DNA from 3 places in the Chryseobacterium oryzae genome. Region 1 is predicted to be linked to each of the others. Evidence: riboswitches for the same ligand, from Rfam matches in the RefSeq annotation. Region 1 holds a riboswitch; each other region holds the start of a gene.

Region 1 (10,846 bases):
GCTTCAGGTGGTTAAAAGAAAAATTACCCAACAGCTGAAAAAAGAAGAAGTGATCGAAAAAATCACCGAAACCAACGAAAAAATAGAAGAAAAGCGTAAAACAGACCGTGCTGTATGGATGAAAGTGGGGCAAAGGGTAAGAATTACCGGAAGTACAAGTGTGGGAACCATTGAGAAGATTTCCAGAAATAAAGTGATTGTGAATTATGGAACATTTAAAACTACGATTGATGGAGATGAGCTGGAGAGAATCTAGTTCGATTGATTTGGAGTTTTTATATATAGTTGGCTGAATTAATGTATGATTTTAAACTTAAAAATTCTTTGGATTTTTTATAGAAAACTTTTGATTCCAGGAGTTTTATTTTCTTTATTAACTTCTTTTTCAGCAGGAATTAGTCTGAAAAATTTCAGTACAAGTTTTTTACTTATTTTTCCTATGATGCACTACTTCATCTATGAACTTAGATTAAAAAACGAATACATTTTCTATGCTAATTTTGGATTTTCAAGGTTGCATCTTTGGATTATTACCATTTTGTCTGTTGTAATTTTAAAATTAATTACATCATTTTTATGAGTGTTCTTCATGTTGACAGCGTAACAAAGGCTTATGGATCTAAAAAGATTTTACAATATATTTACTTAAAATGCGAAACAGGTAAAATTGTAGCATTATTAGGAAACTAAGGCGTTGGGAAATCAACATTATTAGAAATAATTTTTGGAACCACTAAGGCAGACAGTCAATTTATAAAAATTGATGACCAAATACTCACAAAACAATCCGACAGAAGAAACAGAATCGCTTATTTACCTCAAGAAAGTATTTTTCCTAAAAATATTAAGGTTAAAGATTTAATATTCTTGTTTTGTGATTTGGAAAATGCCGAAAAACTGTCTCATATCGACATCATGAAGTCTTTTTTAAATAGTTATACAAGAAATCTTTCCGGAGGAGAAATAAAAATGGTGGAATTATTAACAATTGTTTATTCCAAAGCAGAATTCATTTTACTAGAAAAACCCTTTACTGGTCTCTCTCCCATTTTTGCAGAAAAAGCGATGAAGATTATTAAAGAAATTTCTAAAGAAAAGGGATTTATAATTTCTGATTTTGTTAGCGAAAATATTATAAATCTTTCGGATGAAATTTACTTCCTTTCTAATCATTGCGTAAAGAAAATTAAAGATTCGGAAGAATTACAATATTATTATCACAAAAAAAATAATTAATTATATCTTTGAACTACAAAAATATTCCTGTAAACAATGAAATTTTTTAATAAAGCATTTTTTTTATCTGTATTCATTTTTTGTTCATGTTTAATATTTGCACAAAACAAAGTACCTTTTGGTGTGGTAAAAGCAGAGGAAGGATATGCAATGGTACGTGTTCATAAAGAAGATTACCGAAAAATTGTTGATAAAATAAGAATGCGTAAAGGTGATGTTTTTTTTTACGTAAAACCCGCTCCCGGAGAAACAGATTGGATTTGGATTAAATATCCCGAAAAAGAAGAAATTCCTAAACCGTTCGTACGATACGACAGTCTCACCAAAGAAGGAATGGTAAACAAAGAAAGAATTGCTTATGTAGATCAGCTTCCAAAATTTACGCCTTCTAAATCTAAAAATGGGAAATCCCTTATTTTTACTGACGATACCAACCAAAAAATTCCAACAAACGAGCGTACAAAAGTCATTATAGATATTTATCCTTCCAATGCAAGCTACAGGAAACAGGAGAAAGATTCGGAAGGAAATATTATTAAAATTGATAAAGTAAAAACATGGGGAATAGGTAAAGAACTCCCAGAAGGTCTTACCGAAATAAAATCTATCCGAGTACAGCAACCCGGAAGAGGTTCTGTTTTTGTAAGAGAAGCCATAAAAAACATGTTTCAGCCCACTATGGATTTTGATAAGGTAGCCGTTTCATCTATCGACAAAGATCATATTTTTCTTTATATGATAAACGGATCTGGAGAACATAGATACACCACTCTTTGGACTATTAAAGAAGGAAAAGTAATCAGTCAGATTATTTTTAGCAATCCAGAATAATTCTATTTTTTTACCTTTGCAAAAGAATACCTTAGATGGTTTTCGAAAAAATGGTTTTGCTTAACCGCAAATGAAAAGGGAATCGTGTGAAAATCACGAGCTGTCGCGCAACTGTTAGTAACTATAATCTTTATCATAAACCACTGTACAAAGTATGGGAAGGAGATATATGAGAGTTACAAGCCAGGAGACCTGCCAATTTTTCTTTTAAAATAAAAACTTTCGCGATTGAAGTTTTTAGATTGACAGCAGCTTGAAGATTTTATAATCTTCCAAGTTCTTTCTGTTGGTTTAAATGCTTTTTCGCTTTTAAATTGAATATGTAAAATGACAACAGAAGAAAGAATTAAAGCTTCCGAAACAAGAATTTTCAAAGCCGTTTTCCCAAGCACTACCAATCATTACGATACTCTTTTCGGAGGAACAGCGATGCAGCTTATGGATGAAGTGGCATTTATTGCCGCAACAAGATTCGCTAGAAAACGCGTTGTAACAGTAAGTAGCGATAAAATTGATTTTAAAAAGCCAATTCCCGCAGGAACCATTATAGAACTTATTGGCAAAGTTTCTTATGTTGGCAGAACCAGTATGAAAGTAAATGTTGAGATCTACACCGAGCAAATGTATTCATACGAAAGAGAAAGGGCAATTGTAGGAGATTTCACGTTTGTAGCCATTGATGAGCACAAAAAACCGATACAAATATTATAATATCTGATAATTTCGGCGGGCTTTGCCCGCCGAAATTATTATTGCTTTACCACTTTTTTGTTTTCCAAACTGAGATTCAGAAGAGCATGAAAAGCTTCTTCCATCTCATCAGAAGCTCTGCATATAGCATTTTCGAGCATTTTTCTTATCTGCTGTTCGGTTACTTTCGCTTCAGTCCAGCTTTTCCCTGAAGTATGAGAATTTAAAATGAAGGGCATTATTCTGTCTATTGCACAGGCAAAAATCGCATCCGGAGTTTTCTCCTCTTCAAACTCCAGCCAGAGATTATAAAATTCTGAACGGATGGGCTCGTCTAAAATTCCAAAAATATTCTGTGCAGAAAGCTTTTCTCTTTCAAATTTGCCAATCATAGCAGCTTCATCAAAAAGAAAAGTGTCTCCCGCTTCAATCTCCACCAAATCATGAATAGAAAGCATTCTTATTACTCTCAACAAATCTATATCTGCTCTATTTTTTGCATAAGGATAAAGAATCTGAGCCAAAATAATAATCTGCCAAGAATGTTCTGCCGTATTTTCTCTTCGCGAATCGTCTGCATTATAATTTCTGCGCTGAACATTTTTTAATGCATCTACTGCAATAATAAAATCGATTTCTTTTTGAATTTTCATCCCACAAAATTAAGAATTCCTATTTGTTTTGAACAAAACGATCCGCTTAGATTTTATCAACACAATCAAAATTTAATGCTCAATTCATATAATTTTTCCAAAAGCAAAATTATCTTTAAATTTAAATTAATGATTACCAAATACTTAAATTTAATTTAAAATTTATTTTACTACTTTGTATTGCATAATACCATTTTAATTACATATCTTTGTAATATAAAATCAGAATAGATTCATTAGCTGAGAATTTTTTTCTGAAATAATGATAACAAATTAACAAAACCAATTAACAATGAATACCGAAAATACCAAAGCGCAAATGCGAAAAGGGATTCTGGAATTCTGTATTTTAAGCCTCATCAATCATCGTGAAATGTATGTTTCGGATTTGATAGATGAATTAAAAAAAGGAAAACTGGATGTAGTGGAAGGAACCCTCTACCCTCTTCTTACAAGATTGAAAAACGGAGAATTTCTCTCCTACAGATGGGAAGAATCTACAGGAGGACCTCCCAGAAAATACTATCAGATCACAGAAAAAGGCAAAATGTTTTTATCCGAACTGCAAAACACCTGGAAAGAACTTACAGATTCTGTAAACCAAATCACTCAAAAAAATTAAAAACAAAAGCTATGAACAAGACACTCTCAATAGGACTCGCAGGTTTTTCTTTTACCATAGAAGAACATGCATATATTAAGCTCAGCGATTACTTAAATGCTCTGAGAAGCTCATTAGATGCTTCCGAAGCAGATGAAGTAATGCACGATATAGAAATAAGAATGGTAGAAATCTTCAAAGAAACTTTGAGCAGACGAGAAGTAATTAATGACGCGGATGTAGAAAAAGTTATTGCTCAGATTGGTTCTCCAGAAAAGATTGAAGAGCAGGAAGAAGCATACTATTCAGAGAAAAATTCTAAGAAAAGCAGCTCAGGAACTTATTATTCTGACAAGAGACAATTATTCCGCGATCCTGAAAACCAAAAAATCGCCGGTGTTTGTGCGGGTTTAGCAGCATATTCCGGAATGGATATTACCTGGATGAGACTTATCTGGGTTGGAGCATTCATTTTTCTTTGGGTAGCTCCTGGATCTTCTTTATTAGTGATTGTTTTGTACTTCATTCTTTGGGCAGTTTTACCAAAAGCAGAAACGGCATCCGATTTTTTGAAAATGAAAGGTAAACCTCTGAATTTTGATAATCTAAAGGAAGAATCTAGTAAAATTGTACAGTTTGCCAATGAAACAACTGCAAGAGCAGGAGAAATTTATAACGAAAATAAGCCATACATAAATAATGCAGGGAGCGGAATATGGAATGTTCTAAAATACATTATCGGAATTTTCTTCGCCATAATGGCAGTAAGCAGCATAATAGGAGTATTTGTAGTTTTCGGACTATTTGGAATTGATTCTAATTTTCCCGGGGCAAACGAAATGAGATTCTTTTTTGATGACAATGGTCTGTACGATGTTTTGGCAGCAATAATTATTATAGGATCTTTAATACCTGCAATATTATTTACATTACTGAGCATTAAAATTTTCTCTCCTAAAACAAAACTGAGAAATATCGGATGGGTTGTTGGAGCACTATTTCTTGCAGTAATAGGATTATCTACCTACTTCGGAATAAGTATGGCAAAAAGAGATATGCTTTTTACAGGAAATAAAGAAGACACCGAAGAAATAGCCATTAATACCAAATCTGACACTCTTTTTGTTGATGTAAAACAAATTACCATTCCTCAGAATTTTATTGGATATGATGACGATTTATACTCAGACAAAAATTATGTTTACAAAAAAGACTGGGTAGAGGTAAATGTTATTCGTAAAGCAGATATAAAAACACCTTATCTTGTTATTAAAAAAGAAGCAAAAGGCTATAATATTCCGCTTAATGTAAATGTACCGATAGAAATAAACAATAATAAAGTTATTCTTCCAAACTACGTAAAATACCCATACGATCATCGTTTCAGAAATTATCATATAGATTATGAACTGGTAGTTCCTCAGAATATGGTAGTTATTTCATTAAAAAAAGATGATATTGATTTGAGCAATGAAGAACAGGACATTGAAAATCATGAAGATGAGGATGAATATGAAAATGTGATAAAAATAAACGGATCTACCATAAAATATAATCCGGATGATAAGGACAGCGTAATCATTAACGGAAAAAAATACCCTAAAGACGAAGCAAAGAAAATAACCGATACCGTGAAGATGAATGTGGGTAAAATAAAAAATATGGACATTAAAATTAAAGACGGCAAAAAAGAACTATCTATTAAAACCAAATAATTAAACGCTAGAGAGTGATGAAGGTGTGAACGTAAGACAACCGTTTGAAATTCACACCCTTCTTCTCTCAAAAAAAAGATATTTTTTTTCAACACAAAGTGTTTTATTACAGAAAATATTCTTATATTCGTACTTTAAAATCGTTAAATTTTAAACAAAAATAAATCATGGTACAGGTAGTTTTAGAAATCGCCGTAAAAATTGCAGATTTTATCAGCAGTTTATTTTAAGAGCCACAATAAATCAATATATTTGTAGAGTATAACCATTATTTGGTTATACTTTTTTGTTTTAAACTTAGATAAAAATGAAGAAACTGATAGGCAAATTAGTGCTGAAATTAATGGGTTGGAAAGTAGAACTTCAGGGAGATGTTAATAATCTTAACCGATGTATTCTTGTTGTGGCTCCGCACACCCATAACATGGAATATCTTTTGGGAAATCTTGCTTATTGGTCTTTAGGAAAAAAGCTTAAAATTATTATTAAAGACGCACATACAAAAGCTTGGTACGGTGCCATTGTAAGAGGATTAGGAGGAATTGGGATAGACAGAAGCCAAAAAAATGATTTGGTAAATTTTGTGGCAAAACAGTTTGCAAAAGAAGATTTCAGTCTGGTAATTACTCCGGAAGGTACAAGAAGCTGGGTTCCAAAATGGAGAAAAGGCTTTTATCACATGGCATTGGCTGCAAAAGTTCCTATTGTATTGGCTGCAGGCGATTTTAAACGTAATACAGTTTTTCTGGGATACAAAATTCCTTACGAAAGACTGGAAACTGTAAGCTTTTCCGAAATTATGCAGGAAATACAGGATTATTATATAAAATATGATATTACTCCAAAAATCGCAGCCAACTGGAACCCCAATATCATGGGCACGGAACACGAAGCTACAAATAAGGAAAATTAGTAATATTATTTCATCATCATTTATAAAAACATGGACTTAGAAAATAAATCTAAAGAAGAAATTCTTGAATTTTTAAACAACTGGGGTGGAGGAATTACACTGGCTAAAACTCTGGAAATAAAATTCACAGATATTGATCTGGAAAACGAAACACTTACCGCAATAATGCCAGTACAACCAAAAGTTCATCAGCCTTTTGGGATTTTACACGGCGGAGCAAGTTGTGTTTTGGCAGAAACTTTAGGTTCTAGCCTGTCTAATCTCTTTATTGATGGCAGCAAATACTATGGCGTAGGAACAAACATCAATTCTAACCACTTAAGAAGTAAAAAAGACGGTATCGTAACGGCTGTTGCAAGATTTATCCGAAAAGGTAAAACTATGCATGTTTCTGAAATCGAAATACGCGATGAAAAAAACCAGCTAATTAACCATACAACCATGACGAATAATATTATCAACAGATAATTTATAAACTTTAAAGACTCAAAACACCGAGTCTTTTTTTGTATGAGATTGAATTGTTAATCAGGTTAATTCTCAATTCAATTAAAAATGATACTTTAAACCTATAATACCTTTGCCAAAAGGATTTTCCAATTATCTCTTATGTTAATGGAAATTCTTTAGCAATGCATTGATATATGATTTACTTCCAGTTTCCTTTTGATGAAAAAATTTACTCCGTTACCAAAAATTCTGAAGATCATCCCATAGAATTTCATTCTTTCGATAATTCAGAAATCAAAAAATTTGAAGGAACCCTTACGGAAATACATGCTCAGGAATTCGAAAAACTTAATATAGATTCTTCTATTCTTTTCCATGAGGAACAAGAATACACTGCAGAAAATCAAGAAGAGTATATTCAAAAATTAAATGAAGTAATTGAGATAATTAAAAAAAATAATCTCCCCAAGCTTGTTTTATCGAGAAGAAAGATTATTCGGGGTTTTAAAATAATACATTTGAAAAAAAGCTTTTCAAATCTTTGCAAAAATTACCCAAATGCCTTCAAATATTTCTTTTTTGATGGAAAAGAATGTTGGATAGGTGCATTCTCTGAAGTTCTAGGCAAATTCAATAAAACCACTCAGGAATTTGAAACCATGAGTCTTGCAGGAACCATTGCAGTAAATGAAAACTGGTCGCACAAAGAAATTGAAGAGCAGAAACCTGTATCCGACTATATCAGATCAATCCTCGAAAACTACGACACTCAAAATACATTAAAAGAGTCTGAAACCTACGATCATATTTCTGGAAATATTAAACATCTTAAAACAGATTTTCGATTAAAAATAAATCAGGATCAATTAGATTCAATTATATCAGAACTCCATCCTACTCCCGCCGTTTGTGGAATTCCGAAAGATTTCTGCAAAAATGAAATTCAAAGAACAGAAAAATTTCCTCGTGAACTTTATGCCGGATATATTAAAATTGAAAATAATACCCACATCAGTTATTTCGTGAATCTTAGATGTGCAAAACTTTACAAAAATGCAGTTCACCTTTTTGTAGGCGGAGGAATTACTTCCGAAAGTTCGCCAGAAAAAGAATGGATGGAAACAGAACTTAAATCTGAAGCCGTGCTGAAAAATCTTTCTTTCGATTAAAACAAAAATCCTCTTTCAGTGATTTGAAAGAGGATTATATTTTTAAATAGTATACATTATTGCTTCTTTAATCCTATTTTACTCCAGGTATTGAGTACAAAAAGCAGGATTAAGCCCAAAACTGCACATAGAATTGAAAATACAAATTTAAGATTATCTTCAGATAAAACTTCAGATCTCCAGTCTAATGCATATAAATTAACAGCAATAAAAACGATAAACAGTACCAAAAATACTTTATAAAACTTCTGCATGATCATTAAAAATTAAAATAATTCTGTACAAGCTGTGCAAAATTAGCGGTGAACAATTTTATTGAAATTGCCAGCAAAATGATCCCGAAAACTTTCTGAAGAATTGCCAGAGAAGCTTCTCCCATTTTCATCTCAATCCACTTAGCAGATTTCAGCACCAAATATACGAAAATTGTATTGAGAATAATACCGCAAATAATGTTAATATCATGAAATTCTGCACGTAAAGACAAAGTAGTTGTTAATGTACCCGCACCCGCAACTAAAGGAAATGCAATGGGAACAATAGAGGCAGATTTCGCTTCTGTGGTTTTATTGATTTCAATTCCTAAAATCATTTCCAAAGCAATAATAAAGATCACAAAAGCACCGGCAATAGCAAATGAATTAACATCTACACCAATAAATTTAAGAATTTTATTCCCTACAAAAAGAAAGACTATCATAATAAGCCCTGCCGTAACCGAAGCTCTTCCTGCTTCAATCTGACCGAACTTTTGTTGCAGACTTACTACAATAGGAACAGAACCTATAATATCTATTACCGCAAACAATACCATAAAACTGGTAAAAACCTCTTTAATTGCAAAACCGTTGAAAACCTCCATATCTTTACGATTATTAATTTCGCAAAAATATAAATAAAAAATGACTATTTACTAATCAAACTGTATAATTTAACAACATCTGTAAGTATATTCGCAATAGAATCTTCTGATGTAAGAGGAGAATATTTCTCGATTTGAATTTTTTGCTGAAGTTCCTGATACTGTTCTGCCACAGAACGTCCTTTATCTCTTTCCAGAAAAACAACAAAATCCTGCTTTGAACTTTGAAAATACTGGCTTCTCACTTCGTGATCCAATTCATCGAATGTCTGAAAAAATTTCGAATAATCTCCAGAAGCTTTAAGATTTTCTAAATATGCAAAATAATCTGATACATCTGTTTTCAGACTTTCCCGAATCTCAGCTTCAGTTTCTGCTACAGATCCCAAATCTTTACCAACTGATTTTTCTTTAACAATAAAACGTTTTTTCTGCCAATTTTTGAAACCGAAATACATAATAATCAAACTCAAAAATAGCCCAACATTTATAAAAAATACATTCCAGTTTAGTTTGCTTTTTTCCTTAACTTTAAAAGAAGTTGTTTTCAGAACGGGGCTGTCTACTGTTTCAAGGAAAGTATTGGTATATTCGTTCACCTTTTCTACAGTAGATTTAGATTCTAAAACCTCATCGTGCGAAAAGGCAGTTATTGCCATTTTTTTCTCGCCTAAATCTGTGTATTCTTTATTTCTTGGGTCAAAAAATGAAAACGACTCGGTTTTAACAACAAAATCTCCTGCTTTTTTAGGAATTACAACATATTTTGCCAGGATTTCACCTTTCATGCCTGTTTTTCCGGGACGTACAAAAGACGAAATTTTGGGAGCAAATACCTCATAAAAAGGCGAATCTTCTATTTTAGGAAGCGACAAATCGGCTAAATTTCCTTCGCCAGAAACTTTCACCGTAACATTAAAGGGCTTTTGGACTTCAATTTTTTCTTTAGAATTATGAAAAACATCTACCTTAAAATTTCCCACCGCATTTTTAAAAGATTCGGGAGAACCTTCCGGAAGTTTTTTAACGTTAAGCTTTACTTTATTAGATATTATGGAATTTTTATTGGCGAATGTATTTACAGATGCCGAAACAGCCGGTACTTCAACATACCCGGATTCGTTGGGAAAAACCATAAAAACAGCCAAAACCTGCGATGCCATGTTGGCGTATCCATTAGGATCTATTTCTGATCTTTTTAAACTGACAGGGTGTACATTAATATTTTCCTGATTGGGAAGTTTTATATTTTTTACTTTTCTGAGGTGATCCATATTTTTAGAATACACTCTCAATACAGCAATTGTTGGCTGATCCTGGTAAACTTCTTTGTCCTCAATTTCCATATTGAGATACACATCGTTACTGATATTTGAAGCTGTTTTTTTCTCTACATCTCTAATGAAAATATTGAAAGGCTCAGTTTTATATATCTTATTATTGATGTTTACCAGTACAGAACCAATTTTAATTTTACCTTTCTGCTTCGGTTCTAATGCTATTCTGGTTACATATTGTTTAACAAACTGATCTTCAGAAGAATTAGCTCCTGCTTCAACAAAACTCTGGCTGTAAGAGCCATTGCCTATCATATTGAATTTAGACAAATCCGGAAGCATTATTTTACTTTGCTGAACAAGATTATCGCCATTCAACTGTAGAATAATGGTAAGATTTACAATTTCGTTCCCGTTATAATCTGTTTTATCAGGCTTCATCTTGAGAT
Region 2 (10,846 bases), 120 kb from region 1:
TCTGCTTGAGGATAAACGCCTGTAGAACTCATCAGAAACAACTGTCCTTTATAATCACCCAGAAAATTGAGTAAGTTCTGGCGCTTGCCATTCATCGGGATTTGCGAACCTCTAAGTCCCGAAAACGGAACGCAGATGATGATGGCGTCTAAGTCTGAAGCAACATTCCATTCTTTTATTTGAAAATCCAAGGTATCAGAGAAATTCATCAAAGTAGTATGAAAGCCTTTGGATTCTAAAGCGCCAATTTTTGATTCTGTGGTTGTGGTTACGAAGATTTCGTAACGGTCAGATAACCGTTCTGCAATATGTATCCCCAACCAGCCACAGCCAATGATGCCTAATTTTTTCATTTTTTAAGTTTAGGGTAAAGATAAACGATATTAAACAAGGATCACGAAATACTTACTATACATTATAAAATTCTTGGCTAATTTTATTCTGCTCTTTTATTTAGGTATTTATTGTTTCACAAAATAAAATCATATAAATATTACTATATTTTGCAAGTTCATTAAAATAACGGAACTTAATACATTTTGTTCAAACTCAGAAAATCTCCAAAATTGCAGCCAAGAACTCTTTTTTGAAATGATTAATAAAAAAGGCATCAATTTTGTCATGCATTCATGTTTGAAAAAATAATATTAAGTTTGTCTAATGTTATTGTTGGTAATCTATTCTTATAGCTGAGAAAATTAAAATAGAACCAATAAATCCATCAAAAATTAAAATTTATACATGAAAAAAATAATTATAGCTGCTTCTATTGCGATAGGTTCAGCAGCATTTATAGGTACAAGCCTTAACTCTTGTACAACAATTGCCACCTCAGATTTAGGATTGGCTGTTATTAAAAGAGTTTTACTGGGAGGTATTAATAAAGGAGTAAATATTTATGGAAATAAAGAAGCTTTTCTTCAAAATAACCTTGTAGATAAAGCTTTACCAAAAGAATTGAGAGATATTAATTCAACATTAGAGAAAATTGCACCTTCTCTTGTAGCAAAAGAAAGAGAATACATTGCTGAAGCTGCAGTTTATACTGTCGGAATTTCTAAGCCTATATTAGAAAATGCCGTAAACAGTCTTAATGCTCAGGATGTAACGAGAATTATACAAGGTGAAAAAGGTACTGCTACGCTTATTTTAAAGGAAAAAACACAAGGTCAGCTTATTCAGGCAATTGCTCCGAGAGTTGAACAGGAATTGAATAAATACAGTATTGTAAAAACAATTAATACGGCATTATCGGGAAGCAATTTATTGGGAAGTCTTTTAGGAGGCAATAATAATTCTAAGGTAAATGCAAGCGGATTGAGTTTAATGGCTTCAGAGCAAATCGTAAATGGGCTTTTTAATATCATAGAAGATCATGAAAAGCAAAATTCTGCATCTTTACTGGGGCCTTTCGGAAAATAATATTTTTTAGTATCTTTAAAGTATGGAAATTTTACAAGGAAACGAACACGCAAGCCCGGAAGAGTTTTATAAATCATTAAAAGAAAAACTGGAGAATCATCATGATTTTCCTGAGGATTATTTATTTAAATTCATTATTCCGACAGACCAGTCGAAGATAACAGAAATTTACAAAGTTTTCGACGGAATTAAATTTACACTGAGTAACCGCGAAAGCAAAAACGGCAAATACACAGCCTGCAATATTAATGCTTTTGTTTTGGATGCCGATCAGGTAATTAATATTTACCAGGAAGTTGCAAAAATTGAAAATGTTATTTTGTTGTAAAAATAAAAAAGCTGTTTTAAATATTTAAAACAGCTTTTTTTATTTCAGTTATTATATGACGTTATTTACCCATATTTCTTAATTGTTCCATTTGCTCCATATATCCACTTACACCAACTGTTGCAAGGACAAAAATGGTATAAGCAACATTAAGTATTCCTAAGATAATACCAATAATACACAAAATTCTACCCGTATTTAGATTATTGAAATCTGAATATTCTGATGGGTTTTGGTCATACAAAAGCTTATCAGCTTTATACTTATTAAGACCAATAATTCCGCAAATAATTCCTATTAAACCTGTACAGCAACATGTTCCGACAACAGATACTATTCCTAAAATGAGTACCGTCTGTGCATTAGGTAATTTTTGTTGATTCATAATTTGATTTTTTTAAAGTTTATAATTTATTAATTGAAAAAATGTTTATAAAAATAAGAAAAAACCATAATAATGGAATTAATTATCGCTAAAAATATAAGAATTTGCCCATAATTTCTTTTTTTATCTAAAAAATTGACAGCGACAAAACCAAAAAACATCAAAAGAGTATATACCGCAGGAAACATTTTGAAGGCTTCCAGAAACTTCCCCTGAAACACCAAAACTATTGCTCTTTGAGTTCCGCATCCAAAACACTCGATGCCCAAAAACTTTTTACTCGGACAAGGAAGCATAAAATCTTCTATATGCATGATGTTAAATTATATTTCACAAATCTAAGAAATTTTAGCTCTCATATACTGATGCGGAAAAAAACAATTCTCTTTCATATCAAAAGAACCCTGAACCGCAAGATAAGGATTTCTTAAAATTTCTCTTGCTACAAAAATAAGATCTGCTTCTCCATTTTGCAGAATTTCTTCAGCCTGTTTCACGTTGGTTATTAATCCTACAGCTCCGGTTTTTACATTTGCCTGTTCTCTTACTGCGGAAGAAAAAGGAACCTGATAGCCGTCAAACACAGAAATTTTGGCTCCATGGATATTTCCGCCACTAGAAACATCAACTAAATCTACATGATGATTCTTTAAAATTTCTGCCAGTTTTACACTATCACTAATATTCCAACCATTTTCAGCATATTCTGTTCCTGAAATTCTCACGAAAAGGGCAACATTATCATTCAGTTCTTCATTAACAGCATCCACAATTTCGATCAAAAATTTAATTCTATTTTCAAAACTACCCCCATATTCATTAGTTCTAATGTTAGAAAGCGGTGAAAGAAACTGATGAACAAGATAACCATGGGCTGCGTGAATTTCAATTACATCAAATCCAGCATTTACAGCACGTTTTGCAGCTTTCTTAAAATTATCAATCTGATTTTTTATTTCTTCCACAGATAATTCGTGAGGCACTCTCTCCCCCGGCTGATACGGAACAGGACTTGGCGCCACCGTTTCCCAACCTTCTTCAAGAGAAATCTGCTTATTATTCCATGTAGAACCCTTCCTTCCTGAATGTGCAAGCTGAATTCCTATTTTACTGTCTGAGTTTCCATGTACAAAATCGACAATTTTTTGAAGTTTTTCTGCCTGTTCGTCATTCCAAATCCCCATACAGTGATTGGTAATTCTTCCTTTAGGTTCCACACCTGTTGCTTCAACCATTATAAGCCCGGTTCCGCCTTGTGCACGACTGCCATAATGTACAAAATGAAAATCGTTGGCAAGACCGTTTTCGCAAGAATACATACACATAGGCGACATTACCCATCTGTTTTTCAGTTCAACATTTCTGAATTTTATTGATGTATATAACATTTAACTAATTTTTAAAACATTAAAAATACGAAAATACATTCATAAACCTTATTGCCTAAATGATTAAAATAGTTTACATTTACTCCCCTTTTTTGAAATGAATATGGAAAAAAATATAGAAATAAGGTACCAACAGTTTAAAGACAGAAACGAACTAAGCGAAATTGAGCAAAAACTGTTTGAAGAAGCCAAAAAAGCCCGTAAAAACGCTTATGCACCTTACTCAGAATTTTATGTTGGATGTGCAGTTCTGTTGGAGAATGAAGAAATTTTTTCTGGTAACAATCAGGAAAATGCTGCATTTCCTTCGGGTTTATGTGCCGAAAGAACTACTCTTTTTTGGGTTGGAGCCAATTTTCCGGACAAAAAAATCAAGAAAATATTTATTGTTGGCGGTCCTAAAGAATCTGCAGAAAATAACCCGCCAATTCCTCCATGCGGTGCATGCCGACAAAGTATTATAGAATATGAAACCAAGCAGAATGAAAATATAGAATTGTATTTTGCGAATTTGAATGATGATGTTATTAAAGTGTCATCTATTAAAGATTTGCTCCCATTCTATTTTGATGCTACTTTTTTATAGACAACACAAAATTAGATAATTACGAAGAAAAGGCAACGCCAATATCCGCATATTGCCCAATTCGTTTAAAAACTTATCTTTGTAAAAATTCTGGTTTCCAATATATTGGAACTAAGAGGGAATTGGGAGAAAACCCCAAGCTGTCCCCGCAACTGTAAATCGTAATAAGAATTTTCTGTGAAAAACCACTGCTAAAGCGGGAAGGTACAGAAAAACGAAAGCCAGGAGACCTGCCAGAATTTAACCCTAAAATTATTGTTTTCGGAGGAAAGACAAGCGTAATATGAGTTTAAAAAAAGCATTCGTTGTAGTTTCTGGATTCTTCAGTCTGAATTTTTATTTTGGTCAGGAAACCCAGATTGACACCCTTTATATTTTCGATACTCAGATGAAAAAGGTTAAACTTTTTCATGAGGTTCAAACATTATCTGCGGCAGATATTCAAAAAAATGCGTCCAATCTATCAGAAGTTCTGCGATTTCAGTCACCGGTATATATTAAAGAAAATGGACGGGGTGCTGTATCTTCACCTTCTTTTAGAGGAACAACAGCTCAGCAGACCGCCTTTGTATGGAACGGAATCAACATTAACTCTCTGTTTTTAGGGCAAGGCGATGTAAATAATATTGCCCTTTCCGGATACGACCAAATGGAAGTGAAATCTGGAGGCGGAAGTGTGATTTACGGAAGCGGAGCGATTGGAGGAAGCATTCATTTGAATAATGATTTGAGCTTCAACAAAGGTTTTAATGCACAAATCCATTCAGAAGGAGGTTCTTTTAGTACGTATCAAAATTTTGCGAAAGGCTCTTTCAATAATGATAAATTCAGTTTTAAAGCTTCTGCCAATTACCTCATCAGCGAAAACAACTACAAGGTTGAAGAAAAAAATTACATTAACCGAAACGGAAAATTTTTTAATACCACTTTCAATATAGGAACTTCTTATAAAGTTTCTCAACAAAACACGGTTTCCTGGCAAAGCCAATGGTTTGATGCAACACAGAACTACCCTATTTTTGAGGAAAACGGAAATAAAACAAAATACGAAGCACAGACGGTAAGAAGTTTACTGGCTTGGGATTTTAATCATAAAAAAATATCCAACAGTTTGAAAACCGCTTATACGGAAGACAATTTTCAGTATTTCGGAATTATAAATGCCCCGAAAACAAGTGGTGGAACAGCAAAAAACTATATCGTAAAAAACGATTTCAATTATTTTATTGTTCCTCAACTCAATCTTAATGTAATCGGAGAATTTCAGCATAATATTGGAGAAGGCTACCAATCAGGAATTAGTAATGTACATAGAAACGTTGGCTCTGTTGCAGGTTTGCTGAGATATTTCCCAAGTTCAAAAATTAGTTTTGAAGCAGGTATAAAACAAGACTTTGTAGAAGATATTAAATCTCCGCTTTTGTATTCTTTTTCGGGAAAATGGAAAGCCAATCGATGGTATCAGATGAGTCTTAACGTGTCTAAAAATTTCCGATTTCCTTCGTTCAATGATTTGTACTGGGAACAGGGAGGAAATCTTAATCTGAAACCCGAAACATCTCTTCAGACGGATATGACGCATGAATTGAAGGCTTTTGATTTCACCCTTAAAATAAGTCCGTACTACATGAAAATCGACCAGATGATTCGCTGGCTTCCTACACCAATGGGGTATTGGTCTGCATTCAATACTCAAAAAGTGGAATCTTATGGTTTAGAATCACAGCTGACTTATCAGAAAAAATTCAATCATCATAATTTGAGGCTGATTGCTGGATATATTTATACAAAATCGACCGATGTGGAAACACAAAGACAATTGATGTATGTTCCGCTGCACAAAATTTCGGCTAATTTGGATTATGCATATCGTTTCCTGAATATTTACGCACAAGGCTTATATAACGGACTTACTTATACCACTGCCGATGAAAGCAGAAAATATGCAATTAATCCTTATTTCGTAGTGAACGCAGGAGCTTCTGCAACGTTGACAAAAAAATATACATTGGGAGCCAGAGTTAATAATATAACCAATACAGCTTACCAAACAGTCGCTTATTATTATATGCCTCAGCGAAATTACAGCATTTACGCAACCATTAATTTTTAAAATATTTAAATCTATATATTATGAAATTTAACAGATTACTACAGCTTTTTTTTGCATTTGCACTGATTTTTTCGGTGTCATGTATATCCGACTATGAAGAAATTCCGGTTGCCATAAATTATCAGAACGGATATCTTATTACTAATGAAGGAAATTTCGGAACGCCAAATGCAGATGTAAGTTTCATTACAAAAGATCTAAGCTTGATGCAAAATGATCTTTACAAAGCCAATAACGGTAGCGAAAATTTAGGAGAGGTACTTCAAACGATGGTTATCGACGGAGACAAAGCTTTTTTACTGCTGAATAATTCCAACAAAATTCAGGTTGTTAACCGTTATACATTCAAAAAAGCAGGTACAATTAGTACTGAAATTAATCAGCCAAGATACATGGCAATTGCCAACAATATGCTTTATGTATCTAACGATCAGTACATGGGAGCAAAATACGTGAGTATTTATAAAGTTTCTGATTTGTCTTTTGTGAAAAAAATTCCGTTTACCAATACAGCTGAGAGAGTTGTAGCTGCAGGAGGGAATATTTTTGTACAAAATGCTACTTACGGATTTGGTACTACCTTAACTAAGATTAATACTACAACCAACGAAATTGATGGCACTCCGGTATCTATTCCAAACGGAAACATCAATAAAACCATTGCATACAACAACAATGTATATGTAATTGCAACTGGTACTACAGATTCTTATATTTACGAAATTTCTCCAGCAGGAACTATTACCAAAAACATAACGTTGAGCAATGTTGCCAATGCGACTAATTTACAAATTGATGGTGGTAAGTTTTTCTACAGTTCTGCAAACAAAATCTATTCTATGGATATGAATGCTACCGCAGCACCTACAGCGCCAATTATTACCGCAGTTGATGGTGGACAATATTTTACTTTATATGGATTTAATGTTTTGGAAGGAAGAATTTTCACTTCGGATGTGAAAGGCTTTACACAGGCAAGCGAAATAAGTGTTTACACTACTTCTGGAACTTTCATCAAAAAATTTACGGTAGGAATGGGAGCAAACGGAGTTTATTCCAACTAATATTTTCTGGTTTTGAACAACAAATTCGGCGGCATCTTCGATGCCGCCGAATTTTTTTATAAATTTTAAGCAAGTTTTAATCCTAGTTTTTCAGCTTCTGAAATCACAAAATTCTTTGCTTCTTCGCTGTCATTGGCTATTTCGCCTTCCAGAATTGCTTCTTTTACTTTATCTTTTAAAATTCCGATTTCGCGACCAGGTTTTAAATTGAACATATTCATAATTTCTTCTCCGGAAATAGGTGGCTGAAAATTCCTAACCTGATCTTTTTCTTCCACTTCTTTAATTTTAACCGCTACATATTCAAAATTTCTTTTGAATTTTTCCTGTTTTTTGGAATTTTTTGTAGTAATATCAGCTTTACAAAGAGTGAATAAATCTTCCATGTCTTCTCCGGCATCAAAAAGCAGTCTTCTAAGTGCAGAATCCGATGCATCATCGGTAATAAGTGCAATAGGCCTTGAAGAAAGCTTCACCATTTTCTGAACATACTTCATATCGTTTCCTAATGGTAATTTTAACCTTTGAAAAAGAGTTTTAACCATTTTGGATCCTAAAAACTCGTGCCCGTGAAACGTCCATCCTGTTCCTTCTACAAACTTTTTAGTAGGAGCTTTTCCTATATCGTGTAACAAGGCAGACCAGCGTAACCAGAGATTATCGGTATTTTCTGAAATATTGTCTACCACTTCAAGCGTATGGTAAAAATTATCTTTATGCATTTGTCCCTCAACTTCCTCAACTCCTTTCAGATCCATAAGTTCTGGAATAATGAGCTGCATTAAACCTAATTCTGCCATAAGTTTAAGACCTACCGATGGCTTTTTGGAAAGCATAATTTTGTTAAATTCAACCATAATTCTCTCCATCGAAACAATCTTGAGTCGCTCTGCTTCCTTTTTGATCGCATTTAAAGAATTTTCTTCAATTTTGAATTCTAAAGTTGATGCAAAACGAATTGCTCTCATCATTCTGAGCGGATCGTCTGAATAAGTCTGTTCAGGTTCAAGTGGGGTTCTTAAAATACCTTTATTTAAATCTTCTACTCCTTCGAAAGGATCAATTAATTCTCCAAAATTATCCTGATTAAGGGAGATTGCCATTGCATTAATGGTAAAATCCCGTCTTTTTTGATCGTCTTCTATAGTTCCGCCTTCAACTTCCGGTTTACGGCTGTTTTCTGTGTAACTTTCCTTTCTGGCTCCCACAAATTCCAATTCCAAATCTTTATAGCGAATCATTGCAGTTCCGTAGGTTTTAAAAACTGAAACTTTCATTTTAGGATCAATTTCTTTTCCAACGTTTTGAGCCAGCTCAATCCCGCTTTGTTCTGTGACAAAATCTATATCGGTTGACGCTTTTCTTTTCATCAGTAAATCCCTGACAAAGCCTCCTACAATGTAAACAGACTGATTGTTTTTGGATGCGGCTTCTGAAATAAGTTTAAAGAGTTTAAGATTTTTATTTTGGGCGAGATTAATGAACATTTTCGGTATAATTTAGGTTCAGATAAAACTTGTATTAAAGTTTATCTAATTCGAAACCATTAAGAATTTGGAATTGACGAATTAAAATTCAGATCATTCCAATATTAATGATTAAACATGCTGCAAAGATAACTATTTTAGGTCGAAATGAGAATAAGGGTTCGCTTGAAGGATTCACTCTACAATACGAAATCAGAAACAGAATTATTCTCTTAAAACTTTAATTCTGTTATCATTCCAGATTTTTATTACTGAGGAACCAGAATACTTTGAAACTTTATCCCGGTCTTCTTCCACAGCATAATCAACAAGCTGAATAATTTCATCAGAAATATCAGAAAATTTCATCGGACTTTTATCTCCGCTAAAATTGGCTGAAGTAGAAACCAAAGGCTTATTAAGTTTAGATATCAGCTTTTTGCAAAAATCGTTTTTTACCAAGCGAATTCCTATGCTTCCATCTTCTGCTAAAATTTCTTTGGGTAATCCTCTAGGATTTTCATAAACGATGGTAACGGGTTTTTCGCTTAAGTCTATAATTTCCCAAGCCATTTCCGGAACATCTACTAAATCCTGTAATCTTTTCTCAGATTCAACAAGGATAATTAGAGATTTATTTTTTTCTCTTTTTTTGATGTCAAAAATCTTATTAATAGCTTCTGTATTTGTTGCATCGCAACCAATTCCCCAAATAGTATCTGTAGGATAAAGTATGGTTCCGCCCGACTGGAGTATTTTGATGATATTATCCATAAAGTTTTTCTGTAAAATGTAAAAAAGCAAATTTACGCATTCTGTACAGAAGATAATTTCTATTTTATAAATGAAATTTAGATTCGTGGCATAAAAAAATCCCGAACGTTAAGTCCGGGATTTATGTACTATATTTTGTTAATTACTTAGCAAAAACATATTTTACACCAACACCTACGTTAGCTAAATTCAATCCGAAGTTGAAGTTGTTTACATTCTTAGCTCCGTCGATATCATATTTAGAAGTGCTGTAACCAAATTCTCCGATTGTAGCTTCAATAGTCCAGTTTTTGTTCAAGAAATAATCTAAACCTGGTTTTACAGAAACTCCGAAAGAATTGTAGTTAACTTTTTGAGAAACAGTAGTATTGTTTACATTTTCTTCAGATTTTTCGTTACCAAAATGCATTGGAACAGAAAGCTGTCCGAAGATATATAATTTATCTCCTAAAGTCCAATATTTTCTTGCAAATGGCTCAACTACAAAAGCAGCGTTTGTATTTTTATCATAACCATTGTTGAAATTTTCTTTTTTACTTGTTGAAGCATAACCAACTCCTAAACCTACTGCTAAGTTTGGTGCTACAAAATAACCCACAGTTGGAACAACTGCAAAGTTATCATCTTTAGTATCTTCGTTATTATCTTCTACAGAAGAATATCCTACAGTTCCAGATAAATAAGTAGTTCCTTTAGCGATTTGCGCATTTGATAAACCAAAAGCTACAACAGCAGCTGTTAATAATAATTTTTTCATGTTTTAAACTATTTTAATACTTTCTATGCTGCAAATTTATAAGGCTTTTATGTTATATTAAAATTTGTTAATATGATTAATATCACGCATCAACAGGAGGTTTTTGTAAATCAATTTTTTAAAAAAATAGGTTTTAAATACCAAAAACTTAAAAATATCACAAAAAACACTCCAACTTTTCAATTGGAGTGTTATATGATAGATAAAAATGTATTTTTACTTCAGAAAAAAGTTAATTCCTAAGTTAATTGCTCCAAAATTAGAATCTATCCTTCTGTCTCTGTCGAAATCCCTTCTTTCACTGCCTATATTTTGGTAACCTAAATATAATTCAGCATTTGGCATTTGGTAACCCACTTTAGGATAAATATACAAGCCACTGTTGATGCCGTCTTTTGTTGAAATTGCACCACCCAAATCAAGACCTACGAACAATGGTACTTTAGCAAATTTATATTTACCTGATGCAGCCAAAGGAACAAATCCGAAATCATCAAACCTATCTTTTCCGAAAAAATGAGAATATCCGGTTGTAACTCCCACATCCAAGCCTTTCATAATTG
Region 3 (10,846 bases), 780 kb from region 1:
CTTGGCTTGGATAGGATTTCCGAACTAGATATTTCTCTTTCAACTTTTAAAAAACAAGAAGTCGACATTGATGCTTTGTTTGTCAACTCGTTTGGGATTATTTCAACAGTTGGAGAAGAGCCGACAACAATCACCATTTCTTTTGAACCTTGGCAAGGTATGTTTGTGAAGTCGCTACCAATCCATCATACTCAAAAAATTCTAAGTGATACTGATAAAGAATTAAAAATTGAATTAACTCTGGTACCAACCTATGATTTCTACCAAGAACTGTTGACTCATGCAGAGCGTATTTTGTCGATAGAACCAAAATCTGTTAGGGAGGGATATGTGAATTTTTTACAAAAAGGGATTGATAATTTAAAGAAAATGAAATGAAACCAAACTTACTCTACATTCACGGTTTAGGTTCCGACAGACATTCAAGAAAATTTATCAATCTAAAAGATTATTTTAAGGATCAGTTTGAATATGATTTCCTGGAATGGAATAATGATTCTGATATAAAAGTTCTAATTGAAGACAAGCATAATCAATATAAAAACAACAATCAGCTAATTATTGTTGGTGATTCTACTGGAGCCAATTTTGCTTATCAACTTCGAGAAATGCGAAATGAGGAGAATGACATTTTGATTTTAACAAGTCCTTTGCTGGATATTGATAAACGTATTGCTAATTTTGATTTTCCTGGTTTTATATTACCACAATTGATGAAAATTCAGCATCCCAAAAATGCTTTAATTATTGCTTCAAAAACAGACGAAATTTTGAATCAAAAATATTTATTTACTAGTGATAAAAATTTTATTTCCGTACATGAAACTACTGAAATTCTTGAAATAAAAGATAACCATAGATTGCTTCATTTTGATAATGTTATACCAGCAATTAGCAACTATATTAAGAGTAAATTAAAAGAGCAGTAATTTCTGTTCTTTTTTTAGTAATTAATAATGTTAAGTATTATATTGTAATGTAGCAGCGTGACCATATTTTTCAAAATATGGTTTGTAAACGATCATTTAAATGTCTAATTCTTGAGCATATTTTTCAGCAATGGTATCAATACCTTTTGCACCATAGTTAATCATTAACATATCGACAACTTACAATACCAATATTCATTTTGTTTAATTTCCAACTAATTAGCAATCTTGTCGAACTATGGCGGTTTAATTCACATGAAAAAAATTAAAAGCTAGAATAGATAATATCAAATTTGCTTTATGAAAAGCATAAACTACATATTTTCAAATATTTTAATTTTCAAAAAAGTAAAGTAATGAACAATAATTAACAAGCAAAAACCGCTGTAAACGTAATGTTTACAGCGGTTTTTTGATATATCTACTATTTTTTTTATAAAAAGTGCTACTCTAATGAAGAGATAATAGTGAGTGAATAGTAATTTTAAAAGAGTAGCACAATTATTAATCTTCTTCTTTATCCAGAGGTAAATTAGAAACTTCTACATAGTAATTTTTCGACTTACTGAATACCAATATCAGTAATATAAGAAAAAACAACATAAATAGTATAAGAGCGACTGTTTGATATAAACCCGTATTTTCAGCATTTGCTAAAAAGTCTTTAAAATTTGAAGGAATCATATTATAACTTCTTATTATTAGTTGTTGCTTACAGTTTTAATTTCTGTGGTTTTAATATCTGTTCCCAATCTTTGAAGGTAGGAAATTAATGCTATAATTTCTTTTTTCTCAAGTTCTCCCTTCGGTCTTTTAGAGTAAACATCTTTTAAATCGCTCGCTTCAGAAAATATTTCTTTTACAATGGTAGCAGCCTGATGATTTGCCCAGCTTTCAGCAGTGTCAACCTGCGATTTTGTATAAGGAACATCATATACATTTTTCATAAAAACGATTTTATCCACCATTTTACTTTTATCCAAATCTGTACTGATGAGCCATGGATATCTCGGCATAATAGAACCTGCAGATGTAGATCTCGGATTATACATGTGTTTATAATGCCACGAACTAGGATTCTTCCCTCCTTCCCTATGCAAATCTGGTCCTGTTCTTTTAGAACCCCATAAAAACGGTCTGTCATAAACAAACTCTCCGGCTTTGGAATATTCACCATTTTTACCATTAAATCTAACAATTTCATCCCTAAATGGTCTAATCATCTGAGAATGACACGCATTACATCCTTCTCGAATATAAATATCTCTACCTTCCAACTCTAAGGGAGAATATGGTTTTACCGCTGAAATAGTAGGTGCAGATTCCTTTAGAGATAATGTAGGGATAATTTCGACTGCACTTCCTATAGAGAGTACAAAAAATGATAAAATGCTCAACATGTATGGCGTTCTCTCAATCCAAAGGTGAGTACCTTCTCCTTCTTTTCTTTTCGGTGAAATTACAGCTAATGCAGGTGCTTCTGCTGGAACAGTTTTTTGGAATGAACCTTTTCTTATCGTAGCAATAACATTTACAACCATAAGAATTGATCCTGAAATATAAAATGCACCACCTATAAACCTCATCTTAAAATAAGGAATAATAGCTGTTACAGTATCCAGCCAGTTCTTCCACATCAAGGTTCCGTCTGGATTAAACTGTTTCCACATCAACCCCTGAGTAAATCCGGAAATGTACATTGGTACCGCATAAAAAATAACTCCCATTGTCCCTAACCAAAAATGCCAGTTTGCCATTTTCACAGACCAAATTTTTGTTCTCCACATAATGGGAACCAAATAATAAATCATCCCAAAAGCAATAAAGCCATTCCATCCTAAAGCTCCTAAATGTACGTGCCCAATTACCCAATCGGTATAATGTCCAATTTTATTTATATTTTTTGTTGCCAAAAGCGGGCCTTCAAAAGTTACCATTCCATAGCAGGTAACCGCAACCACAAAAAATTTCAAAATAGGGTTTTCTCTTACTTTATCCCAAGCTCCTCTTAATGTAAGCAGACCATTTAGCATTCCACCCCAAGATGGTGCAATAAGCATAATCGAGAAACCTGTACCAACCGCCTGTGCCCAAGCCGGTAATGCTGTATATTGTAAATGATGCGGACCCGCCCATATATAGACAAAAATTAATGACCAGAAGTGAATAATCGATAGTTTATAGGAAAAAACAGGTCTTTCTGCCGCTTTTGGTAAAAAATAGTACATTAAACCTAAGATTGGGGTTGTTAAAACAAAAGCTACCGCATTATGTCCGTACCACCATTGTACTAATGCATCTTTTACGCCTGCATACATAGAATAAGACTTCCAAGAATCAAAAGAAAGAGGTATTTCTAAATTATTGAGAATATGAAGCATTGCAAGTCCGATCCAGGTTCCTATATAAAACCAAATAGCAACATAGAGATGCCTTACTCTTCTTCTTGCAATCGTCATAAACATATTGATTCCGAAAATAACCCATGAAAAGGTAATTAATATATCAATAGGCCATTCATGTTCTGCATATTCTTTGGAAGTATTAATTCCCATAAAGAATGTGATGAACGTTGCAACAATCATAATCTGCCATGTCCAGAAATGAATCCAAGAAAGTGTAGGACTCGCCATTGGTGTTTTTAAAAGCCTCGGCAAAGAGTAATAAACACCGGTGTAAACACTGTTACATACAAATGCAAAAATTACAGTATTGGTGTGCAGCATTCTTATTCTTCCAAAACCAAAAGCACCATGCGTATCTATTAAAGTCTGAATTCCTCCCGCTCTTAAACTATGAATGGTTGCATCATCGGTTCCAAATAAAAACTCGGGCAATTCCGGATAAAAAAGCATTAATGCTGCCGTAATCCCAAATGTAAACCCAATGAGACCAAATACTATTGTCGCATAAAGAAATGCTTTAACAATATTATTGTCATAACTAAATTTTTCTAACTCCATATCACTTTTATTTTTTCTTTTTTTGCTTACTAAAAATCATAATCCAATTATATCTAATACAGATAATCGATGAGGATTATAAATTCAAGAAAGAGAGCTTATAAATAATTTTCAAATTTATAAAGAGCATATCCTTTAAACATGGTACTAATTATGGAAAATATTGCTAAATAAGCAGATTGTAATTGTTGAAAATGAAAGATTTTAATGCATCAATATGGTTAGAAATTGCCATCAATATCAATGAATCGGTGGATGATAAAGTCTTCAGGAGTAGTATTGTTTCCTGAAAGTATCCGGCGTGTAACCCGTATATTTTTTGAAGAATTTTATAAAATAGGAAGTATCAAAAAAACTCAGTTCCATAGCTATATTGGCAACAGACAAATCGTAATTTACAAGCATTCTTTTAGCTTCCAACAAAATACGATTTCTAATAATTTCGCCCGCAGACCTATTCAGATTATCTTTGCATACAAAATTGAGATGGTTGGAAGTTACATACAGCAACGACGCATAATCTTTGGGAAGTCTTAGTTCTTTAAAATTATCTTCAATAAGATTAAAAAACTGTTTAAGAAATACCGAACTTCGGTTTCCGTTGCTTAAAATTGTGGCTTTTACTGGCAATTCTCTGCTAACCAGTATAAATAAACGAAGCATTTCTGCAGCAATCATCATCATGGTATACTCATCGCTTTTAGCCATTTCTTTCAAAATAATTTCAAAAATTTCTACAATTCTTGGTCGAATATTCTCGCTCAGCTTCAGCATTTGGAGATCCGAAAAAACATTGAAAAAAGTAAACTGATCAATAACAGATGAACTTAAAAATATCTGGTCAAAAAAAATATCCAAAAAATTGATAACATAGCCTTCCACCTCATCTTCTTCGAACTTCCAATGGTGAACCTGTCCCGGAATCATAAAATAAATACAACCTTCTTCAATTGCATAATTTGTAAAATCTATCTTGTGAACCCCTTTTCCTTTTGTGAAGTAAACGAGATGATAAAAAGAATGCTTATGAATATTTTTAATAGGAGGATTGTTAATTAAATATCCTTCAAACTTATCTGCATTAAAAAGGTCTTTAGACAGTTTATTACTTACCAGATTACAAATACTGAATGTTGGGTATTTTTTTTCCATGAATTAAAAGATTAATTCCATGGTATTTAAGAAATCTTCAAAAGGAACTAATATCTACGCAAAATTAGAATTTTACTAACCTAAATTATGGTAAAAATCAAAGTAAGAATAGTATAATTTAAGTTTTTTCACCACTTAAGTATTAACATTCCTTACTTTTTTATTCAATTGAAAAAATCTCACAAAAAACTTAATAAGAACAAAAAAGGTGTGCTTAAATGGCACACCTTAATATTTAGACAACAATTGCTTAAGCAAATTTATCTTTTAATTATTTTTTTAGAAATAACAGATTTATCAGTTTGAATTTCAACTACATAAACACCAGAAGGAAGATTCTGTATATTTATTTTATTGTTAGTGGCAGTTAAAACTTGCTGCCCTGTTACAGAATATAAAGCAACCTTTTCAATCTTATCCGTTGTATCAATCATAATAAAATCGCTTGCCGGATTTGGAAAAATCCTGAAACTTTCTTTAGCAATATCTTTTATACTTAAATTAACGTTTGCTTCAGTAGGTATAAAAGGTCTTCTAGATCCGAAACCCAAACCAAACCAATCATTGTTATTAAGCACTACAGACGAAAGATTAGCACTCGTTTTCCAGTTAGACAGATTTGTACCTTTATAAAGTTTCCAAGAAGAATTTCCGGAAGAAGTACCCGAAAAAGAATTTAAAGATGCCGAAGAAATCTGATTGGATGCTGCGGTAAAACTAAAAGTATTGGTATATGAAGCAATCATTTGCAAAGCCTGTTCTCCCGTAATAGTACCGTTATACTGAATGCCAAAAACAAAGGAATTTGCATTTCCGTTGGAATTATTGGTTCCGAAATCAACAACAACCAAGCTTCTGTGAGATCCAGCACCAATCCAATTTGTGATTTGGGATGCATTATACCACTGAGAACCATAAGCTGCGATAGGCAACACCGGCGCTTCAGCAGTCGGATTACTAAAGCCGTAACTTGCACCGTACCATGTACCGTCCTCAATAATTCCGCTGTTCATCCATCCATTCATTCCAAATGCAGAAGGATCTGTTGCAGTCCATAAGCTCCACCAATCGGGTGAAGATTGTTGCGAATGACTGTTAAAACTTACTTTATCCAGAAAACCGTTATTAAATGTAAGATTATAATCAAAAGCTGGTTCTGCAGCTTTTATCATTTGCAGCATTTGTGGAGGAGTAATATTTTGTCCGGGATTAAACCTTACTCCCCAAACATACGATCTGTCGTCGGTTCCATCCTTAAAATCTGCAACAAAATAAGCCGTTTGTGAGCCTGTTCCAGCAAAAAACTTCACATCATTTGCCGTGAACTGAGCTACACAAAAAGCATATAAAAACGTAGAGAATAATACGCTGAAAAACTTTCGCATTCTTTAATTACTTAACGATTAATTTTTCTGAGAAATGAGAATCTTTATCTGTAATTTTTACCACATACACTCCTTGCAATAAAGAACTGATATCTATTCCGTTTTCATTGTACATTCTTTCAAGAACCATTCTTCCATTAGCATCGTATACTTGAACTTTTGCTTGCTGAAGTCCTTTCACAAAGAATTTCTGGCTTGCCGGGTTTGGATAAATGCTTACCCTGGATGTTTTCTTATTTTCCTCTGTAGAGAGTGAAGCACTGCTGTATGCAATAATCTGGTTTGGCAAATAGGTTGTTGTAAAAGTATTGAGCAAATTACCTTGTAAATCGTAAGAATATACTTTTCCCGCAGCAATATATCCTTTAGGATCGGCAGCATAGATTTTATTATTTACAACATTAAATCCATATGCGGTTCCGTATGAATTAACTGCTATTGGAGTAACCGCAATAGCATTTGTATTGAATGATGGGTTTGCAATAGGCGTTTTATAAATGGAAGCCTCATTCATATAATAAATGTTAGTACCATCTGTATCCATATAAGTTGGTTTGGTACCCACAGGAAATGTAAATGTTGAAACCGTTGCCTGAGCAGCAGTATCATATACTGTAAATGTCCCAAAAGAGTTTGCTGTATAAGGGTTTCCTGAACTCATGATGTACAACAAATCATTTTTTTCGAAAATACTATGCGGAGAATCGCCTACATTTACCTGAGACTCAACTGCATTTGTATTAAGATTAACAACATCCATAAAATGATTAAGACTAAATCCGCCTTTCAGCAAAACATACAGTTTATTATTTTTACTGAAGATTTTTTCTGCTCCGGCACCTACGGAAATACTGCTTTCGTAAGCATAATTATTCAGATTATACACTGCAACATAATCATCCGTTAAACTGCTTGTTCCCCAATTGGTTACATACAATTTGTTTCCACTGAATGCAATATATCTGGGATTATTTAAATTAGTTGTGATGGTTGTAACTAAAGAAAAATCAGATTTATTAATAACCTTAATGGTATTGGAAATATTTAAAACCACAAAAATTTTATCTCCAAAAATTTTAATGTCCTGAGCAGTATCTCCCAGCGTTGCATTGTTATTTTTTAGCTTAAAATAATTGTTGGTGATGACCGACTGGTTGTCGATAAACGAAATTTCAGCATTAGAACTTCCCGCTCCGCCTTCATTAAGGACAAGAACTCCTTCGGTTTGTGCATTGGTCCACGAAAAGACGAATGCCAGAATAAGAAAATAGAATTTCTTCATGATATAATTGTATTAAAGTTTTACTCCCGAAACTTCGCTTTAGGGCACAAAACGCTCATGAAAAATTCTTTGCAGAAATTCTTTTCATACGCTTTTATTCCCGAAAGCTGAAATTAATCTAAGGCAGGTCTCCTGGCTTGCATATTATTATAACCTTCCCAAACTAGAGGTTCAGTGGTGTATTTATAATAATTTATATAGCTTACAGTTGCGGGTACAGCTCAAGATTTTTATACTTGATTCCCTATTAATGAACGCATCGGTTCAACCTTAAACTTTTACAAAGATATTATTTTTAATTTTTGATGTTTTTTAATACATCAGCATGGTTTTGAAGCTTATAGAATTAATTTCCAAAATATTTTATTGTTTAAAAAGCAAAATAAACATCATAAAATAGAATTTAACACAAATTTCATTATTTATAATCAGTCTTTTTCAATATTGAATATTTAAAACTTTCTTCACAATAAACTTTCATCATTTGTAGTATATTTGTATAAAATTTAAGTTCCCAACAAAATTCTTTTTCAGATATGATCATTGCAGCGATAGACATAGGAAGTAATGCAGCCAGACTATTAATAAATGAAGTAAAAATTCAGAATGGTAAGCCAGAATTTATTAAACTGAATCTTCTCAGAATTCCTTTAAGATTGGGGATGGATGTTTTCACTATCGGAAAAATTGGTGAAGAAAGAGAAAAAATGGTTATCGATTCTATGAAAATCTTCAGCGATCTGATGAAAGTCTACAAAGTTGAACATTACAGAGCTTGTGCTACAAGTGCAATGCGCGATGCAGATAACGGAAAAGAAATCATTGAACAGGTGAAACAGACTTCAGAAATCAGTATTGAAATTATTTCAGGAGACGAAGAAGCGACTTTAATTTACGAAAATCATGTTGCAGAAGGTTTAGACAAAGATTTCGCCTATCTTTATGTAGATGTTGGCGGTGGTTCTACCGAGCTTACCTTCTATGAAAACAATAAAATGATCTACGAAAAATCTTTCAATATAGGAACCATAAGATTGCTGAACAATTTAGTTACAGAAAACAATTGGAAAGAAATGAAAGAGGAGATTAAGAAAAATATTGTAAGTAAAAAACCGATTGTAGCGATTGGATCCGGCGGAAACATCAACAAAGTTTTCTCTATGAGTAAAACAAAAGACGGAAAACCCATTTCTTCGGCGCATCTTAAAAAGGTTTACAAAGAATTTAATGATCTTACCGTTGAAGAAAGAATGACGAAATACGGCTTTAGACAAGACAGAGCCGATGTTTTGGTTCCTGCACTGAAAATCTATAACAACATTATGAACTGGTCTGAAATTACCAAAATTTTTGTTCCTAAAATCTCTGTTGCAGATGGATTAATTCATCATATTTACAACCAGGTAAAAGCAACTAAATAATTCTTTTAATCGAGAAGTATTCTATCATTAATTAACAAAAAATTAAAATACTACAAAGTATAACTTAATAATTCAAAATTATAAAAAATCCGTTTTTCATTACTGAAAAACGGATTTTTACTGACTAAAATTTCAAGCTATTTCATTGATGAATCAACTTTTTGGGCTTCTTTTAAATGTTTTTCCAAAGTAGGAACTGTATTGGATGCGAAAGTCTTTAAAGAAGTATCTTTTCCTTCTGAAGACTGTTTTTTAAATGCATCAATATCCTTTTTATGATCGGAAACCATCATTTTGGCATAAGCTTTATCAAATTCTGCTCCCTTTTTCATTTTTAATTCATCGAACATTGCCTGCTGTTCGGTAGTCATTGCTGCAGGAAGGCTATAATTGTTTGCCGAAGCCCATTTCTTCAGCTCTTCTCCAGCCATTGTATGATCTTTTACAATCATAGCAGCCAAAGATTTCACAGCGGCACTCGAAGCATTGGTTTCCGCAAGTTTTCCGGTCATTACTTCCATCATACTTCCTGTTGATGCTGCATCTGCAAACATTTTGTCCTGAGAACTGAGCATTGTATTGTCTGTTCCCATATTGTCCGCAGTGGTTGCAGAATCGTTAAGAGTTGTAGGAGAATCTGATGTAGACATCGTTAAAGAATCTGAATTACTGCCGGCAATAGTAGTTTCTTTTTTGTTGCACGACACGATTGTAGCTACAGCTAACACTGTAAGAATTGAATTTTTCATAATGTTTGATTTGGTTTGTATATTTTGAATATGTCTTTTCAGTAACAATTACACTGCCAATTTATATTTTTTGAATAAATAAATAATTATAATTTTAAAATTCTTATCAATAAATCAATTTAATTAAATAAAGCAAATAATAATACAACTAAAATCTAAGTTTCGACAATTTTGTAGAATTACTTTTTTATCCATCACTCTTTTGGTCTTATTATTGAAACACTATTTATCATATTTCTAAAGTTTGGATAATTAAATATTCTTTTCACCACCAACAGTGGTTATTCAGATAGAGACAAAAATTTAAATAAAATTCACTAAAATAAAAGATATGTTAAAAAAATTAATCGCAGGATTAGGTGGAGCTATTGCCCTCAATTTACTGCACGAAACGATCAGAAAAAACTTTAATGATGTTCCGCACATTAATGAACTTGGAGAAGAAGCCCTCCAAAAAGTTGCCGAAGCAAATGATATTCAACTTTCGGATCCCGACACCATCTATGCCGCCACTTTGACAGGAGATATTGTAAGCAATGCAATGTATTATGCCGGTACTGCGACCAACCACGAATTTATAAGCGGTGTTGCAGCGGGTGTTGGAGCTATTTTACTTCCTGAAAAGTTAGGATTAGACAGCACTCCGGTAGCAGAAAATACCAAGAAAAAAATTATGACTATTGGATATTACACTTTCGGAGCGATTGTTACAAAACTGATTTACAATAAAATAAAATAATAAAAACTAAAATTTCACCAGTCCGTCTGTAAGACACTTCCATTGAATTTTAGAAAAACCAATCATCCCACCAATAGCGATGATGAGGTTTCTAACAGAATCTATAATACCCGATTTAAAATTCGGGTATTCATTCCTACCATGAATAGACGCTTTCAAAATATTTTTCTTTTTAGAAACAATAAAAGTGGATGTTGCACAATGAGAATAAAAATGGGCAATTTTC

The links. Region 1 has a riboswitch for cobalamin ahead of MTP08_RS04360 (acyl-CoA thioesterase). Riboswitches for the same ligand answer to the same signal wherever they lie in the genome.
Region 2: it holds a riboswitch for cobalamin, as region 1 does, so the genes downstream of both, MTP08_RS04885 (TonB-dependent receptor plug domain-containing protein) here and MTP08_RS04360 (acyl-CoA thioesterase) in region 1, are expected to answer to the same signal.
Region 3: it holds a riboswitch for cobalamin, as region 1 does, so the genes downstream of both, MTP08_RS07875 (YncE family protein) here and MTP08_RS04360 (acyl-CoA thioesterase) in region 1, are expected to answer to the same signal.

Annotation. Positions count from the first base shown of each region.
Region 1 covers NZ_CP094529.1:930,326-941,171, reverse strand. The annotation lists gene MTP08_RS04375 (endonuclease MutS2) at 1-256, shown strand, start outside; gene MTP08_RS04370 (ATP-binding cassette domain-containing protein) at 718-1,236, shown strand; gene MTP08_RS04365 (hypothetical protein) at 1,273-2,067, shown strand; cobalamin riboswitch at 2,102-2,281, shown strand; gene MTP08_RS04360 (acyl-CoA thioesterase) at 2,395-2,778, shown strand; gene MTP08_RS04355 (HD domain-containing protein) at 2,817-3,410, opposite strand; gene MTP08_RS04350 (PadR family transcriptional regulator) at 3,703-4,032, shown strand; gene MTP08_RS04345 (PspC domain-containing protein) at 4,044-5,726, shown strand; gene MTP08_RS04340 (1-acyl-sn-glycerol-3-phosphate acyltransferase) at 6,034-6,639, shown strand; gene MTP08_RS04335 (PaaI family thioesterase) at 6,670-7,107, shown strand; gene MTP08_RS04330 (chorismate-binding protein) at 7,284-8,258, shown strand; gene MTP08_RS04325 (hypothetical protein) at 8,315-8,512, opposite strand; gene MTP08_RS04320 (MarC family protein) at 8,518-9,120, opposite strand; gene MTP08_RS04315 (BatD family protein) at 9,165-10,846, opposite strand, start outside.
Region 2 covers NZ_CP094529.1:1,046,228-1,057,073, reverse strand. The annotation lists gene MTP08_RS04920 (Rossmann-fold NAD(P)-binding domain-containing protein) at 1-353, opposite strand, end outside; gene MTP08_RS04915 (DUF4197 family protein) at 742-1,422, shown strand; gene MTP08_RS04910 (DUF493 family protein) at 1,445-1,750, shown strand; gene MTP08_RS04905 (CCC motif membrane protein) at 1,812-2,135, opposite strand; gene MTP08_RS04900 (DUF2752 domain-containing protein) at 2,165-2,449, opposite strand; gene namA (NADPH dehydrogenase NamA) at 2,474-3,523, opposite strand; gene cdd (cytidine deaminase) at 3,627-4,109, shown strand; cobalamin riboswitch at 4,184-4,361, shown strand; gene MTP08_RS04885 (TonB-dependent receptor plug domain-containing protein) at 4,393-6,222, shown strand; gene MTP08_RS04880 (YncE family protein) at 6,243-7,286, shown strand; gene MTP08_RS04875 (CCA tRNA nucleotidyltransferase) at 7,352-8,773, opposite strand; gene MTP08_RS04870 (L-threonylcarbamoyladenylate synthase) at 8,978-9,526, opposite strand; gene MTP08_RS04865 (outer membrane beta-barrel protein) at 9,669-10,283, opposite strand; gene MTP08_RS04860 (hypothetical protein) at 10,500-10,846, opposite strand, start outside.
Region 3 covers NZ_CP094529.1:1,714,757-1,725,602, forward strand. The annotation lists gene MTP08_RS07845 (helix-turn-helix transcriptional regulator) at 1-378, shown strand, start outside; gene MTP08_RS07850 (hypothetical protein) at 375-929, shown strand; gene ccoN (cytochrome-c oxidase, cbb3-type subunit I) at 1,631-3,892, opposite strand; gene MTP08_RS07865 (AraC family transcriptional regulator) at 4,160-5,044, opposite strand; gene MTP08_RS07870 (T9SS type A sorting domain-containing protein) at 5,305-6,429, opposite strand; gene MTP08_RS07875 (YncE family protein) at 6,437-7,711, opposite strand; cobalamin riboswitch at 7,817-7,999, opposite strand; gene MTP08_RS07880 (Ppx/GppA phosphatase family protein) at 8,248-9,132, shown strand; gene MTP08_RS07885 (DUF4142 domain-containing protein) at 9,270-9,881, opposite strand; gene MTP08_RS07890 (hypothetical protein) at 10,213-10,620, shown strand; gene MTP08_RS07895 (hypothetical protein) at 10,627-10,846, opposite strand, start outside.